DNA from 2 places in the Sorangium sp. So ce119 genome. Region 2 is predicted to be linked to the other one. Evidence: riboswitches for the same ligand, from Rfam matches in the RefSeq annotation. Region 2 holds a riboswitch; the other holds the start of a gene.
What was found. Region 2 has a riboswitch for cobalamin ahead of WME76_RS47610 (TonB-dependent receptor). Riboswitches for the same ligand answer to the same signal wherever they lie in the genome.
Positions count from the first base shown of each region.

Region 1: another riboswitch for cobalamin. It lies ahead of WME76_RS01670 (energy-coupling factor ABC transporter permease); the one in region 2 lies ahead of WME76_RS47610 (TonB-dependent receptor).

Region 1 covers NZ_CP150310.1:414,585-422,021, reverse strand. The annotation lists gene WME76_RS01680 (3-hydroxyacyl-CoA dehydrogenase family protein) at 1-798, shown strand, start outside; gene WME76_RS01675 (enoyl-CoA hydratase/isomerase family protein) at 1,384-2,211, shown strand; cobalamin riboswitch at 3,143-3,348, shown strand; gene WME76_RS01670 (energy-coupling factor ABC transporter permease) at 3,481-4,158, shown strand; gene WME76_RS01665 (hypothetical protein) at 4,155-4,535, shown strand; gene WME76_RS01660 (CbiQ family ECF transporter T component) at 4,525-5,286, shown strand; gene WME76_RS01655 (energy-coupling factor ABC transporter ATP-binding protein) at 5,283-6,131, shown strand; gene WME76_RS01650 (CbiX/SirB N-terminal domain-containing protein) at 6,107-7,294, shown strand.
Region 2 covers NZ_CP150311.1:858,111-865,547, reverse strand. The annotation lists gene WME76_RS47620 (hypothetical protein) at 1-194, opposite strand, end outside; gene typA (translational GTPase TypA) at 266-2,152, opposite strand; cobalamin riboswitch at 2,267-2,473, shown strand; gene WME76_RS47610 (TonB-dependent receptor) at 2,710-4,935, shown strand; gene WME76_RS47605 (ATP-binding protein) at 4,996-7,437, shown strand, end outside.

The DNA.
Region 1 (7,437 bases), on a different replicon from region 2:
GTGGTCCTGTGCGACGTCTCTAGGTCGCTGGCCGAGTCGGGCAAGGCCCAGATCGCCGCGATCCTCGCGAAGCAGGTGGAGAAGGGCAAGATGGCCGCCGAGGCGCGGGAGGCGCTCCTCGGCCGGGTCGCGGTGGCCGACGGCATCGCCGGGCTGTCGGAGATCGACCTGGCGGTCGAGGCGGTGACCGAGAGCTTCGACGTCAAGAGCGGCATTTTCAAGCTCGCCGACGCGGCGATGCCGAAGGGGGCGATCCTGGCGTCGAACACGTCGTCGATCTCGATCACGCGGCTCGCGGCGGTGACCAGCCGGCCTGAGCTGGTCATCGGCATGCACTTCATGAACCCGGTGCCCCTGATGAAGCTGGTCGAGCTCGTCCGCGGGGTGCAGACGTCGGACGCGACGTACGAGGCCGTCCGGGCGCTCGCGGTGGGGCTCGGCAAGACGGTGATCACGTCGAAGGACCAGCCGGGGTTCATCGTGAACCGGATGCTGATCCCGTTCCTCAACGAGGCGTGCTTCGCGCTCCAGGAGGGGCTGTCGACGCCGGAGGACATCGACGCGGGGGCGCGGCTCGGGCTGAACCATCCGATGGGGCCGCTCGAGCTGGCGGACCTGATCGGGCTCGACACGGTGCTGTCGATCGCGGAGGTGCTGCACCGGGAGTTCGGGGACTCGAAGTACCGGGCGCCCACGCTGCTGCGGAACCTGGTGGCGGCGGGGTGGTACGGGAAGAAGAGCGGGCGGGGGTTCTACGTGTACGACGACAAGGGGCAGAAGACGGGGCGGGCGGTGTAGGATCCTGCAGCGGAGCCAGCGGTGTAGGATCCTGCAGCGGAGCCAGCGGGGGAGGGGGCGCCGCGCGGGGGGCCGGCGGGGGCCCCTCCCACAAACTCGCGCCTTTTGGGGGGCTATTGCCGTGGGAGAGGGTGGGTCGGTCCGGGAGGGCATCTCGAGGAGCGGGCCGGCGCTCGGGTTTGTGGGGCCCTACCCCGCCGGCCCCCCGCGCGGCGCCCCCTCCCCCGCTGGCTCTCTCTGAGGGGCGGTGGGGGGGTGGGGGTTGGCAATGACTGCGTCGGCCACCCCAGATCAGCGGATGACGCGGTCGGGGAAGATCTGTGGCCGAGATTCGAGCGGTCCCAGCAGAGATGGCAGTACCGCAGAATGGTTGACGGGCCCCCTCCTGCCCAAAAACAAGGGCCTTCCGCGCGCCAGGACTCGTGCCCTCGGAGCGATGAGCAGCGGTACCAGGCTCGCCGGCTCGCTCGCTCGTCGCGTCAGCCACGGTCCTCAGCATAGCAGCCCCGGGCGGGCACATCACGGCGCCTCCCGCGGCGCTCGGCCGCGCTTCCCCCCGGCGCGGCGCGCTGCTAACCACCGGTCATGACCGCTCAAGAACAGCAGCCGGGGGTCCCTGCTCGCGGTGCCCTCCAGTTCGTCGCCGTCGAGCGCGCGGGGCACGTCGCCACCGTGACCATCCAGCGACCCGACAAGCTCAACGCCCTGAACCCCGCCGTGCTCGGCGACCTCACCGCCGCCTTCCAGGAGCTCCTCGCGCCCGCCGAGGGCGACGAGGTCCGCGCGGCCGTGCTCACCGGGGCCGGCAAGGCGTTCGTCGCGGGCGCCGATATCGCCGAGATGGCGGCCATGAACAGCATCGCCGCGAAGCGGTTCGCGGACGCGGGACACCGGCTCGCCGACCTCATCGAAACGGCGCCGTTCCCGGTGATCGCCGCCGTGAACGGCTTCGCGCTGGGCGGCGGGTGCGAGCTCGCCCTCGCGTGCGACTTCATCTACGCGGCGGAAGGCGCCAGGCTCGGGCAACCCGAGGTGAACCTGGGCGTCATCCCGGGGTTCGGCGGGACCCAGCGATTGCTGCGCCGGGTCGGCGTCGGCCGGGCCCGCGAGCTCGTCTATTCAGGAGACATGATCACCGCCGAACAGGCGCTCGCCATCGGGCTCGTCAACGCCGTCTTCCCGGCCGCCGAGCTCCTCGCGCGCGCCCGCGAGACCGCCCTCAAGATCGCCTCGCGCGGGCCGCTCGCCGTCGCCGCCGCCAAGCGCGTCCTCCTGCGCGGCGAGAGCCTCGACCTCGCCGCCGCCAACGAGCTGGAAGCCCAGGCGTTCGCCGCCCTCTTCGGCAGCGAGGACCAGAAAATCGGAATGAAAGCGTTCCTGTCGAAATCGCAGGCCGCATTCACCGGGAAGTGACGAACAGCGCATAAAAAAAGACCGCGCATCATGCCGGAGGGGGGACCCAACATGAGCGCGGCGGGGGAACCGCGCCGGAACACCAACCGTCCGCCGCGGCGTACAAGAAAGACCGCATGCGCTCCGGGCTGGGGGGCTGCGCCGGCGCGCATGCGGTGACCAGAGTGTGGCACCCGAGAGCCCGCTGTCGATAACAAAGTGCAAGGCGTGCGCGCCGGTGCGCGAATCGCTCACGCCACGAAGGCAGCCGGGCGACCACGCGCGCACGCCCGAATTCATGGAATGCACGTCCGAGCCGGGCATACCCATCCATACGAGACAGCATTCGACGCGACGAGCTCTTCGGGTCCCGAGAAGAGAGAGCACCAAAGCCCGCTCGCCTCGTCAATCCGCGCTCGGCACGACGCAGCACGGCAGGCGCTGGACGTCGGCTCATGTAAGTAAAGAGCCAGGACGAACCAAGCGCCCTGCGACGAGAAACGTAGCGGCGCTCACGACCGAACCCGCAAGAAACCCCCTGTGAACGCATTCCCAGGCGGGCGCCGGGCGAGCAGCGTCCAGGCGCGTGGAAAGTAAAGTGTGTTTACCACGGAAGCACGAAGGCCAGAAAGTGACCAATCGGCCCCGGTCGTGCGTCTCGGTCAATTTCTCGGCCTCCAGCAATGCGTTGATGGATAAGGAGAAGCTCGCTCCCTGACGCCGCCTGGCTGCTCGGCGGGCGGAACATCGCGCGCGCGGCGCACCACGGCGGCACCGGACCGTCCGCTCGCGGGCACGTGAGGCGCGACGCGGGAGGCGAGCACGGCGAGCCACGGCGAAGAGCGCCGGCCCCTCGGACGAGGGCCAGGACGGCACAGGGCGGGCTGGACGGCGAGGGCGCGGCGCGACCTCCTTGACGCCGGGCGCGAAACGGGACTACCGAGCATCCATCTGACAATCTGTTTCCTCGGGTGCCCTCAGGGGCATAACAGGGAAGCCGGTGCGAATCCGGCGCGGTCCCGCCACCGTGAATGGGGAGCTGCATCCGAAGACCACTGGGCCTCCTGAAGAGACCCGGGAAGGTGGACGCAGCGCCGGGAGCTCGAACAGCTCCCCGAACCCATGAGCCGGGAGACCTACCCGAGTCCCACGAGGTGCAGCTTGCGCACGTCTTCGTGGCGTTCGGGTGCGGACTTCACCCGGAGCGCCAACATCGGTCTTCCCGGCCGCCCCGTCGTCCTCTTTACCGCGTTCCTGGCCGCATCGCTCGCCGTGAGGCCCGCGGCCGCGATGCACCTCGCGGAGGGCGTCCTGCCGCTCGGGTGGTGCGCGGTCTGGAACGCGCTCGCCCTGCCCTTCGTCGCGATCGCCCTCCACCTGCTCCGGCAGCGCACCCAGCAGGACGCCTTCTACAAGCCGTTCGTCGGCCTCGTCGCCGCCGCCGTCTTCGCGATCTCGTGCATGCCCGTGCCGGTGCCGACCGCGGGGACGTGCTCCCACCCGTGCGGCACCGGGCTCGCCGCGGTGCTCATCGGGCCCTGGATGACCGTCCTCGTCACCGTGGTGGCGCTCCTCATCCAGGCCCTCTTCCTCGCGCACGGCGGGCTCACCACGCTCGGCGCCGACGTCGCGTCGATGGGCATCGCGGGCGCCTTCACCGGGTACCTCGCCTTCCGGCTCGCGCGGCGCTGCGGCGCGAACCTGTGGGTCGCGGGGTTCCTCGCCGGCGTGACGTCGGACTGGGCGACGTACGCGACGACGGCGCTCGAGCTCGCCCTCGGGCTCGCCGGCGAGGGGTCGGTGACGTCCATGTTCACGGCCGTCGCGCTCGCCTTCGTCCCCACCCAGCTCCCGCTCGGCCTCCTCGAGGGCGCCATGACCGCCGGGGCCCTCGTCTTCCTGCGCTCCCGGCGGCCCGACATCCTGGAGCGGCTCCGGGTCGTCCCGCTCGCCGCGGGGGCGTCGTGACCCGTCCGCCGAGGCTGCACCGGCCGGCCGCGGCGCTCTGGCGCGCCGCGCTGCCGCTCGCCGCGGCGCTCCGGCTCACCGCCGCGCTGCCGCTCGCCGCGCTGCCGCTCGCCGCGGCGCTCTGGCTCGCCGGGTGCGGCGACGCGTCCTGGGACGGCGTCGACGAGGCCGTTGTCCGCCGCGTCGCCGAGGACGCGGGGCGCCACGACACGGGGCCGCTCTTCGCTGGCCTGGAGGGCGACCTCCTCCTCTTCGCGTTCCTCTGGGCAGGGCTCCTCGCCGGCTTCGCCGTCGGCTACTTCTCGCGCGTGCTCTTCGTGGAGCGCGCCGATCAGCCCGCCGCGAAGGCCGGCGGCGACGAGCTCCGTGCGGAGTGACCCGCCCGCGCCGCCCCGCGGCCGGCTCCGCGACGTGGACGCCCGGCTCCGCCTCGGGGCCGCCGTGGCGGCGTGCTGCGTCGCCGCGGGCGCGCGCTCGCCCTGGACGCCGGCCGCGCTGCTCGTCCTCGCCTGCACGGCCCTCCGGCTCCAGGGCCTGACCGCGGGCGCCATCCTCCGCGCCTTCGCGCCCGCCGCGTGGATCGGCGGCGTCGCGGCGGCGCTCGCGCTCGCGCTCACCCCGGGCGAGCCGCTGCTCGCCGGCGCGGCGTTCCCGCTCGACGCGCTCACGCGCGAGGGCGCCCGCCGCGCCGCGGCGATCGGCGCGCGCGTCCTCGCGGCGGCCGCGGTGCTCAAGTGGCTCTCCCGCGCGGCCGCCCCCGCCGAGATCGAGGCGGCCCTGGCCGGGCTCGGCGCGCCCGCGGCGCTCGTCGAGCTGCTCGCGCTGGCGCGGCGCTTCGCCGGCGTGCTGCAGCGCGCGGCCGACAGCGCGTGGAGCGCCGCCGCCCTCCGCGGCGGGTTCACGCGGCCGGCCGCCGCCGCGCGCTCGGCCGGCGCGGTCGCCGGCGTCGTGGCGCTCCGGACGCTGGAGCGCTCCGAGCACGCCGCCGTCGCGATGCAGCTCCGCGGCTACCGGGGGAAGCTCCCGGTCGCCGACCGCCGCGCGAGCGCGCCCGCAGCGAACCTCGCGTTCGCCGCCGCCGCCGCCCTGGCGCTGACGCTCTGCGTGGCCGCGGGAGGCGCGGGGTGAGCGCGATCGCGCTGCGCCCCCCGGCGATCGCGCTGCGCGCCCCGGCGATCGGCTACCGCGGCGGCGCGGCCGTGCTGCGCGACGTGCGCCTCGACGTCGCCGAGGGCGAGTCCGTGGCGGTGCTCGGCGGCAACGGCGCCGGCAAGACCGCGCTGCTCCGCGCGCTCGTCGGGCTCCTCCCCGCGCCCGGCGGCGGCGTCGAGATCGCGGGCCGCCGCGTGGGCTCGCCGTCGGACGCTGTCGCCGCGGGCGCCGCGCTCGTGCTCCAGGACCCGGACGACCAGCTCCTCGGCGCGACCCTCCTCGACGACGTCCTGTTCGGCCCGCGGAACCTCGGCCTGCCCGCCCCCGAGGCGCGGCGCCGCGCGGAGGCGGCGCTCTCCGCCGTGCAGATCGCGCACCTCGCCGATCGCGCGATCGAGGCGCTGAGCTTCGGCGAGCGCAAGCGCGCGTGCATCGCCGGGATGCTCGCGATGCAGCCGCGCGTCCTGCTGCTCGACGAGCCGACCGCGGGGCTCGACCCCGAAGGCGAGCTCGCCCTGTGCCGGACGCTGCGCGCGCTCTCGGAGCAGCAGGGGACCACGCTCGTGACCGCGACGCACGCGGTCGATCTCGTGCCGCTCTTCGCCACGCGCGCGGTCCTGCTCGGCGACGGGCAGGTGCTCGCGGACGGGCCGCCGCGGGAGGTGTTCGCGCGGGGGGAGCTCCTCGCGCGGGCGCGGCTCAGGCGGCCGTGGGTCGCGGAGCTCTGGACCCGGATGACGTCGGCCGAGCCGCGCGGCCGCGCAGGACTTCCGCTCACCCTGGAGGAGGCGCTCGCATGCATGACGAAGGGCTCCTGCTGATCGGCCACGGCAGCCGCGACGCCGCGTCGAACGCCGAGTTCGAGGCGCTCGTGGCCGAGCACCGCGCGGCGCGGCCCGGGATCGTCGTGCAGCACGGGTACATCGAGCTCGCGACGCCGCACCTCGCCGACGCGCTCGCGGCGCTCGCGGCGCAGGTGTCCCGGGTGGCCGTCGTGCCGCTCTTCCTGTTCGCGGCGGGGCACGTGAAGAACGACATCCCGCTCGCGCTCGAGCAGGCGCGGACCGCCTTCCCGGGCGTGCGCTTCTCCGCGGCGCGGCCCCTCGGCGTGCACCCGGCGCTCGCGGAGATCGCCTTCGAGCGGGCGGCGTCCGTGCTGCCGGAGGATCCGGCGGCGCGCGCCCGCACGGCGCTCGTCGTGGTGGGGCGCGGGGCCAGCGACCCGGACGCGAACGGCGACTTCTGCAAGATGGCGCGGCTCATCGGCGAGGGCCGGGGGCTCCAGCTCGTCGAGCCGACGTTCATCGGCATCACCCGGCCCTCGGTCGAGGAGACGCTGGAGCGCGTCGCGCGCCAGCGGCCCGAGCGCGTCGTGGTCGTCCCCTACTTCCTCTTCGCCGGGCGGCTCATGACCAAGCTCGCCGAGCAGGTCGATCGCTTCTCGGCGACGTACCCGTGGATCCGCGCGTCGCTCGCGCCGCACCTCGGCCGATCGAGCGCGCTGTCCGGCCTCATCGACGAGCGCGCGCGCCAGGCGCTCGCCGGCGAGGCGCCGCTGCCCTGCGACACCTGCATGTACCGCACCGCCCTGCCAGGGCTCGCGCGGGAGGTCGGCGGGCTGAAGGCGATGCTCTACAGCGTGCGCCACACGCTGACGCACACGCAGGCGTCGAACCACCCGCACGCGCACCGCTCGCTGCGCAAGCACGTGCTCGTCTGCGGCAACGCCGACTGCGTGGACCGCGGCAGCCTGGCGCTGCTCGAGGCGCTGCGCCGGCGCCTGAAGCAGGCGGGCCAGCAGCAGCAGATCCGCGTGACGAGGACGTCATGCATGGGGCGCTGCGGCGAGGGGCCGACGGTGGCCGTCTACCCGGATGGCGTCTGGTACCGGGGCGTCCGCGAGGAGGACGCGAAGGACCTCGTGGAAGAACACCTGCTCGGCGACCGCCTCGTGGCGCGGCTCGTCGACGACATCATGCAATGATGGATCGCGCCTCGCTACGGCTCGGCCAGGACGATGATCCGATCGCCTTTCGCGAGCGTCCGCCGCGGGCGCCTCACGGGTGTCGATCGCGCGACGCGGGGGCCCGCCTGGCATGGACGCGGCGCCCGTCGAACCGCGTCGTC
Region 2 (7,437 bases):
GTGGTCGTCACCGGGCCCGCGCCCGCGCTCGACGGGGCGGCCGGGCCCGACGCGGCGCCCGCCGTCGCGCTGGCGCCCCCGGACCCCTCGTCGCCCCCGGGGGACCCGTCGACGACGACGCCCCCGCCGCACGCGCCCGCCCCCGCGAGCGCGACGAGCGAAGCCAGGCCGGCCGAAAGCAGCGTCGTTCTCATGCCGCGAGTCTACACCGGCCCGGGCAGCGCCGGGGCGCGCGCCGCGTCGATCACGCCGCGCGCGCCGCCGATCACTCCACGGCCTGCGACTGCTCGATCGCGTCCTCGCGGCGCTCGCGGCGGTTGCACGCGAGCACCTTCTTGCGGACGCGCACCGCGTCGGGCGTGACCTCGACCAGCTCGTCGCCGTCGATCCACTCCATCGCCGTCTCGATCGTGAGCAGCCGCGGGCTCGCCAGGAGGACGTTCTCGTCCTTGCCGTGGTTGCGCACGTTGGACAGCTTCTTCTCCTTGATCACGTTGACGTCGGTGTCGTTCGGCCGGTTGTGCTCGCCGATGATCATCCCCTCGTAGACCTCGACGCCGGGGACGATGAAGAACATCCCGCGCGGCTGCAGGTGGTGCAGCGCGTACGGGGTCGCCACGCCGGCGCGATCGGCGACGATGGCCCCCGTCGGGCGGCGCATCATCGGGCCGCCCCAGGGCGCCCAGCCGTCGAACATCGTGTTGAGCAGGCCGGTGCCGCGCGTCGCGGTCAGGAACTCGCCGCGGAAGCCGATGAGCCCGCGCGACGGGACCCGGAACTCGAGGCGGGCGCGCCCGAAGCCGGGGTTCGTCATCTTCACCATCCGGCCGCGCCGGCCGCTGAGGCGCTCGGTCACGATGCCGACGTAGGTGTCCGGCACGTCGACGACCACGAGCTCGATCGGCTCCATCACCTCGCCGTTGATCTCGCGCGTCACCACCTCGGGGTTCGAGAGCTGCATCTCGTACCCCTCGCGCCGCATCGTCTCGACCAGGATCGCGAGCTGGAGCTCGCCGCGGCCGAGCACCACGAACGTGTCCGGCACCTCGGTCGGCTCCACCCGGATCGCGAGGTTCTTCATCGCCTCGCGCTCGAGCCGCTCCTTCAGGTGGCGGCTCGTCAGGTACTTCGACTGCTTGCTCTTGCCGGCGAACGTCGACGTGTTCACGCCGATCTTCATCTTGATCGTCGGCTCCTCGACCACGATCCGCGGCAGCGCCTCGGGCTGCCCGAGATCCGCGATCGTGTCGCCGATCGTGACCGAATCGAGCCCCGCGATCGCGACCACCTCGCCCGCGACGGCGCTCTCGACCGGGACGCGCTTCAGCCCCTCGTAGGCGTAGAGCATCTTCACGTAGCCGCGCGACTGCCCGCCCTCGCCGAGCAGCGCGACGTCAGCGCCGGACCGGGCCGTGCCGCGGACCACGCGGCCGACCGCGAGCCGGCCCACGTAGTCGTCGTGCGTGGTGTTGCAGACGATGACCTGGAGCGGCCCGTCGGGGTCGCCCGAGGGGCCGGGGACGCGCTCGAGGATGGTCTCGAAGAGCGGCTGGAGGTCCGTGGCCTCGTGCTCGAGCTCGCGCTTCGCCTGGCCGAACTTCGCCACGGCGTAGAGCGTCGCGAAGTCCTGCTGCGGGTCGCTCGCCTCGAGGTCGCAGAAGAGGTCGAACACCTCGGAGAGCACCTCGTGGGCGCGCGCGTCGCTGCGGTCGATCTTGTTGATGACGACGATGACCGGGAAGCCGCGCTGGAGGCACTTCGAGAGCACGAACCGCGTCTGCGGCAGCGGGCCCTCGGCGGCGTCGACGAGGAGCAGCGCCCCGTCGGCCATCATCAGCGTGCGCTCGACCTCGCCGCCGAAGTCGGAGTGGCCGGGCGTGTCGACGATGTTGATCTTGACCCCGCGGTACCGGATGCTGGTGTTCTTCGCGAGGATGGTGATGCCGCGCTCTCGCTCGAGGTCGTTCGAGTCCATGACCCGCTCGGCCACGACCTCGTTCTCTCGGAAGGCGCCGGACTGGCGGAGCATGTGATCGACGAGGGTCGTCTTCCCGTGGTCGACGTGGGCGACGATGGCGATGTTGCGGAGATCGTTACGCGGCATATACGGCGGCGGCCGTGTAGCACGCGACCCACGGAGGAGCGAGCCCATCCTCGCCAGAGCCCGAACGTCCGGCCCGCGCGGCAGACGTCGCGCGCAGGGCGCGCGAGGCAGGGTTAGCGAGCGGGGTGAGCGGGAGCGTTGACAGCCGAAGCCGCGCCGCAATAGGGTGCGCGCCGCGTTGGTGCCTGGGCCCTTGCCCAGGCTGAATAGGGAACCCGGTGAGATTCCGGGGCTGCCCCGCAGCGGTAAGCGAGAACGACCTCCACGACGAGCACTGGCCCGAGAGGGCTGGGAAGCGGTGGACAGTAGGAAGTCGGCAAGGCCGAGACGCTCGCAAGCCCGAAGACCTGCCATCGCCCGGCGATAGAGAGACATCTGGCGCCGGTTTGGCCTGGGAGCCTCGAGGGAGGCGGAGAGGTCCGAGCCGCCGCAGCCGTCCGCGCGCGTCCCGGAGTCCGACCCGCCCCCCGCGCGACCTCCCGTTCGCCCGCGGGGGCGAGAGGTCGGCCCGGCGCGGTGTGCGACGGACAGGCCTCTTCTCCTCGCGGTGCTCGGCGCGAGCGGCCCGGAGCCGCCCTGCGCGCCGCCACCGAAGGAGGACGCGCATGCCGCGCGCGACGATCACGAAGCGGAACGGACGCTGCTTTTCACGACACCTGCTCGCCGCGCTCTCCACCTCGCTCGCCGCCGCGCCGCTCGCGCGCGCCGAGGGCGAGGTCCCCGAGGCGCCCGCGGTCGCCGACGCGGCCGCGGTCGCCGAGGCGGCCACGGGCGCGTCCCCCGACGGCGACGCGGGGACGCCCACGGACGGCGGCGGGCCGATCGAGGTCACCGTCCACGCGGAGAGGCCGGGGAGCGAGGCCGCCTCGCGCGTCTCCGTCGGGCACCGCGAGCTCGAGCTCAGGCCGAGGCTGCGGCCGGGCGACATCGTCGAGGCGGTCCCGGGGCTCTTCGCCGTGCAGCACGCCGGCGGCGGCAAGGCGAACCAGTACTTCCTCCGCGGGTTCGACGCGGACCACGGGACGGACGTCGCCTTCTTCGTCGACGGCGTCCCCGTCAACATGGTCAGCCACGGCCACGGGCACGGGTTCACCGACCTCTACTTCGTGATCCCGGAGCTCGTGACGGGGCTCGACGGCGCCAAGGGGCCTTATACAGCGAGCATCGGCGATTTCGGCACCGCGGGCGCCGTCAACCTCCGCTTCGCCGAGAAGCTCGACGAGAGCCACGCGCAGCTCAGCGTGGGGCAGTACGGGATCCGGCGCGGCCTCGTGATCGCCTCGCCGGATCTCGGCGACGCCTGGCGCGCGGTGGCGGCGGCGGAGGTCTACCGGAACGACGGGCCGTTCCTCAGCCCCGAGCGGCTCGAGCGCTTCAACGTGGTCCTGAAGGCGACGCACGATCTCAGCCCGACCGGGAAGATCCAGATGACGTGGATGTCCTACGGGTCGACCTGGCACGGCTCCGGTCAGGTCCCCGCGCGGGCCGTGTGCGGCGAGGGCGAGCAGGGCCACCCGGGCCCGCCGCCGCCCGCGTCCGAGCCGCCGTGCATCGATCACTTCGGCTCGGTCGACCCGACCGAGGGCGGCGCGACCGAGCGGCACATGGCCTCCCTCGCGTACACGACGGCGTGGCGGGACGCCGACCTGAGCGCGATGGCGTACCTCGTTCGCTACCGCTTCACGCTGTACTCGAACTTCACGTTCTTCAGCGAGGACCCCGTCCACGGCGATCAGATCGAGCAGAACGACGACCGCGTCGTCGGCGGCGCCGATCTCCGGCTGCGCCGGAGCTTCGAGTACCGCGGGGCGAAGCTCACGACGTCGCTCGGCGCGCAGATCCGCGCCGACGCGATCGACAAGTCGCTCCACCACGACGAGGCGCGCGAGCGGATCGAGGAGCGGGGCAGGGCCCACGTCGACGAGGGCCAGATCGGCGTCTATGTCGAGGAGGACGCCCGGATCCGGCGCTGGCTCCGCTTCGTGGCGGGGCTGCGCGGGCAGTGGATCGACGTCAACGTGGACGATCGGCGCGAGGATCTCGGCGCGACAGGGAGCCGGTCGAGCGGCTTCCGGGCACAGATGCAGCTCTTCCCGAAGCTCACGGCGATCGTCTCCCCGGTCGATGGCCTCGATCTGTTCGCGCACTACGGGCGGGGCTTCCACTCGAACGACGCCCAGGGCGTGGTGCTGGGCGAGGGCGGGGCGACGCTCATCACCCCCGCGACGGGCTACGAGCTCGGCGCGAGGGCCACGCCGCTGCGCGGCCTGACGCTGAGCGCGGCGGGGTTCCTCCTCGATCTCGACTCCGAGCTGGTCTGGAGCGGGGACGCCGGCGTCACCGAGCCGTCGGCGCAGACGCGGCGCTACGGCCTCGAGATCGGCGCGCGCTACCGGCTCGGGAGCTGGCTCTTCGCCGACGTCGACGCGACCTTCACGCGCGCGCGGTTCCGCGCGAACGCGGGCAACGGGAGCGCGGTGGCCCTCGCGCCGACGCGGACGCTGACCGCGGGTGTCGGCGTCCGCCCGACGTTCGGCGCGTTCACGCCGTTCGCCGCGCTCCGGGTCAAGTCGATCGGCGCGCGGCCCGCGACCGAGGACGAGTCGCTGACCGCCGAGGGGTTCACGGTGATCGACGCCAACGCGGGGCTGCGGTGGAGGGACGTCGAGGTGGCCGTGGACGTCCAGAACCTCCTCGACGCGACGTGGCGCGAGGTCCAGTTCGCGAGCGAGTCGCGCCTGCCGCACGAGCCGGCCGCGGTCACCGGGATCCACTACTCGCCGGGGTGGCCGTTCACGGCGATCGGGCGGGCGACGCTGTACTGGCGGTGAGCGGCGCGGCGCCGCGCCCGTTGCGAAGGCGCCGGCCCTGGGCTTCCATGCCGCCCGCCCGTGTCCTCGCCCCCGCTCTCCCTGCTCCGCACGCCCCGCGCCCGCGCGGAGCTCGTCGCGAACGGCTGGGAGCTGTTCTCCGCGCTCCTGTTCCTCTCGGCGGTCGTCCCCGCGGCCCTCACGACGCCGTGGCCGGCCATCCTCCTGCTCGCCTCGATGGCCCTCTCGGCCGCCCTCTCGGGCGCGCTCGTCCGGCGCGGCGACCGCGGCTTCGCCATCGCGGCGGCGATCCGGACCCTCTCCTGGCCGCTCGCCGTCCTGCCGCTCGCCGGCCGGGGCGCCCCCGCCGCGCCCCCCTCCTCGTGGCCCAGCCCGCTCGGGATCGGCCAGGCGACCCCGCCCGCGTGGCTCGGCCTCCTCGTCACCGCGGTCGCCTTCGGCGTCATGGCCGGCGGCATGCGCCGCGCCATCTACCGCGCCGTGCTCCGCGCCGACGCGGCCGACGGCGGCGCCTCCGAGGCCGCCTCCGCGCGCGCGCTCGCCGCGGCGCTCCGCCCGCGGCTCGCGGAGTCGGCCACGGCCGCCGGCATCGTCGGCGGGCACGTGATGCTGCTCTTCGCCGTCGCGTTCCTCCGCACCCAGAGCCAGGTCGTCTTCCAGGCGTGGTTCGAGGTCGTCCCGCTCCTCGCGCTCTCCGGCACCCTCGGCTTCACGCTCGCCGTGCGCCCCGCCACGCGCGCGATCGTCGCCGCCCTCGAGGCCGGCCCCTCCGGCGACAGCGCGCTGCTCGCCCGCGGCCTCGCCCGCGCCGAGCGGCTCCCCGACGTGCTCGCGTACCTCAACTTCGCGCTGTGGCTCGCGTGCACCGCGATCGGCGTCGCCTACGTGCGCCCCGGCGCCGCCTTCACCCTCGCCGACGGGCTCATGCAGCTCGGCTTCGGCGCGCTCTTCGGCTTCGGCGTCTCGTTCTACCAGCGCGCGTGGCACAAGGACTCGGTCGCGCGGGCCGTCGACCTGCTGCGCGCGTGGACGGGCGCGCAGGAGGGCGACGACGCGCTGCGCGGCGCGGCGCCCATGCCCCTCCGGCGGCGCATGCTCCGCGACTTCGGGCTGCCGCTCCTGTTCACGGGGCTCCTCTCGCTCTTCTCGTCGATCGGCCTCTACCGCGCGCTCGCGACCGGCTCGTCCTTCAACGAGGACTTCAACGCCGTCACCGCGCTCTTCGCGTCGTTCTCCCTCCTCGTGCTCGCCGCCCTCGGCGTCGTCGCGCGGGCGGCGCGCGAGCTCTCCCGGCCCATGGCGCAGCTCGCCCGCGCCGCCGACGAGGTCGCCCGCGGCGAGCTCGACGCTGTCGTGCCGGAGCTGTCCGGGCCGCGGGAGGTCGTCGGCCTCGGCGAGAGCGTCGAGCGCATGCGCCAGGCGCTGTCCCGCACCATCGCCGAGCTCGAGCGCGAGCGCGCCGGCCTCGAGGAGAACGTCGCCGCGCGCACCGCCGAGCTGACGCGCGCGCTCACCGAGCTCCGCCGGGCGCAGGCCGCGCTCATCCAGGGCGAGCGGCTCGCCTCGATCGGCGAGCTCGTCGCCGGCGTCGCGCACGAGATCTACAACCCCCTGAACGCCATCGCCGGCGCCGCCCAGCCGATCGAGGAGCGCGCCGCCGAGCTGCGCGCCGTCCTCGACGCCTACCGAGCGGCCGAGCACGAGCTCCCGGAGGACCGCCGCCGCGCGCTCGCGGCGCTCCGCGAGCGGCTCCAGGCCGAGGCGGCGCTCGACGACCTCGTCGGCATCTCGACCCTAGTCCACCGGGCGGTCGAGCGCAGCGTCCGCATCGTCACCAACCTGAAGAGCTTCTCGCGCGTCTCGGGCGAAGCGCTGCCCGTCGACCTGCACGCCGGGCTCGAGGAGACGCTGCTGCTGCTCGGCCCGCGGCTCCGCCAGGCGCGCATCGAGGTGATCCGGCGCTACGGCGAGCTGCCGCCCGTCACCTGCCGGAGCGGCGAGATCAACCAGGTGTTCATGAACCTCCTCGTGAACGCCATCCAGGCGCTGGAGGACGCGAGCGCCGCCGCGCCCTCCTCGCCGGGCGCCGCCCGACCGGACGCCGCGCCGTCCACCCCCGCCTCGCCGATGAGCGCCGCCTCGGCCGGCGGGGGACCGGGCGCGGGCGGGGCGGCCCCGCGCGCGCCCCGCGCGCCGGCGATCTGCGTCGAGACCTGGATCGACGAGGACATGGCGGCGGTCGCGATCGTCGACAGCGGCCCCGGCGTGCCGCCCGACCTCGCGCAGCGCATCTTCGATCCGTTCTTCACCACGAAGCCGCGAGGGCAGGGGACCGGCCTCGGGCTCTCGATCTCGACGGACATCGTCCGTCGGCACGGCGGCACCCTCACCCTCGCGCCCTCGCCGGCGGACGGCGGCCGCGGCGGAGATCCGCGCCGCGGCGCGCTGGCCGGGGCGCGCTTCGTCTGTCGCCTGCCCCTCGATCCTCGCCCGGGCAGCGCC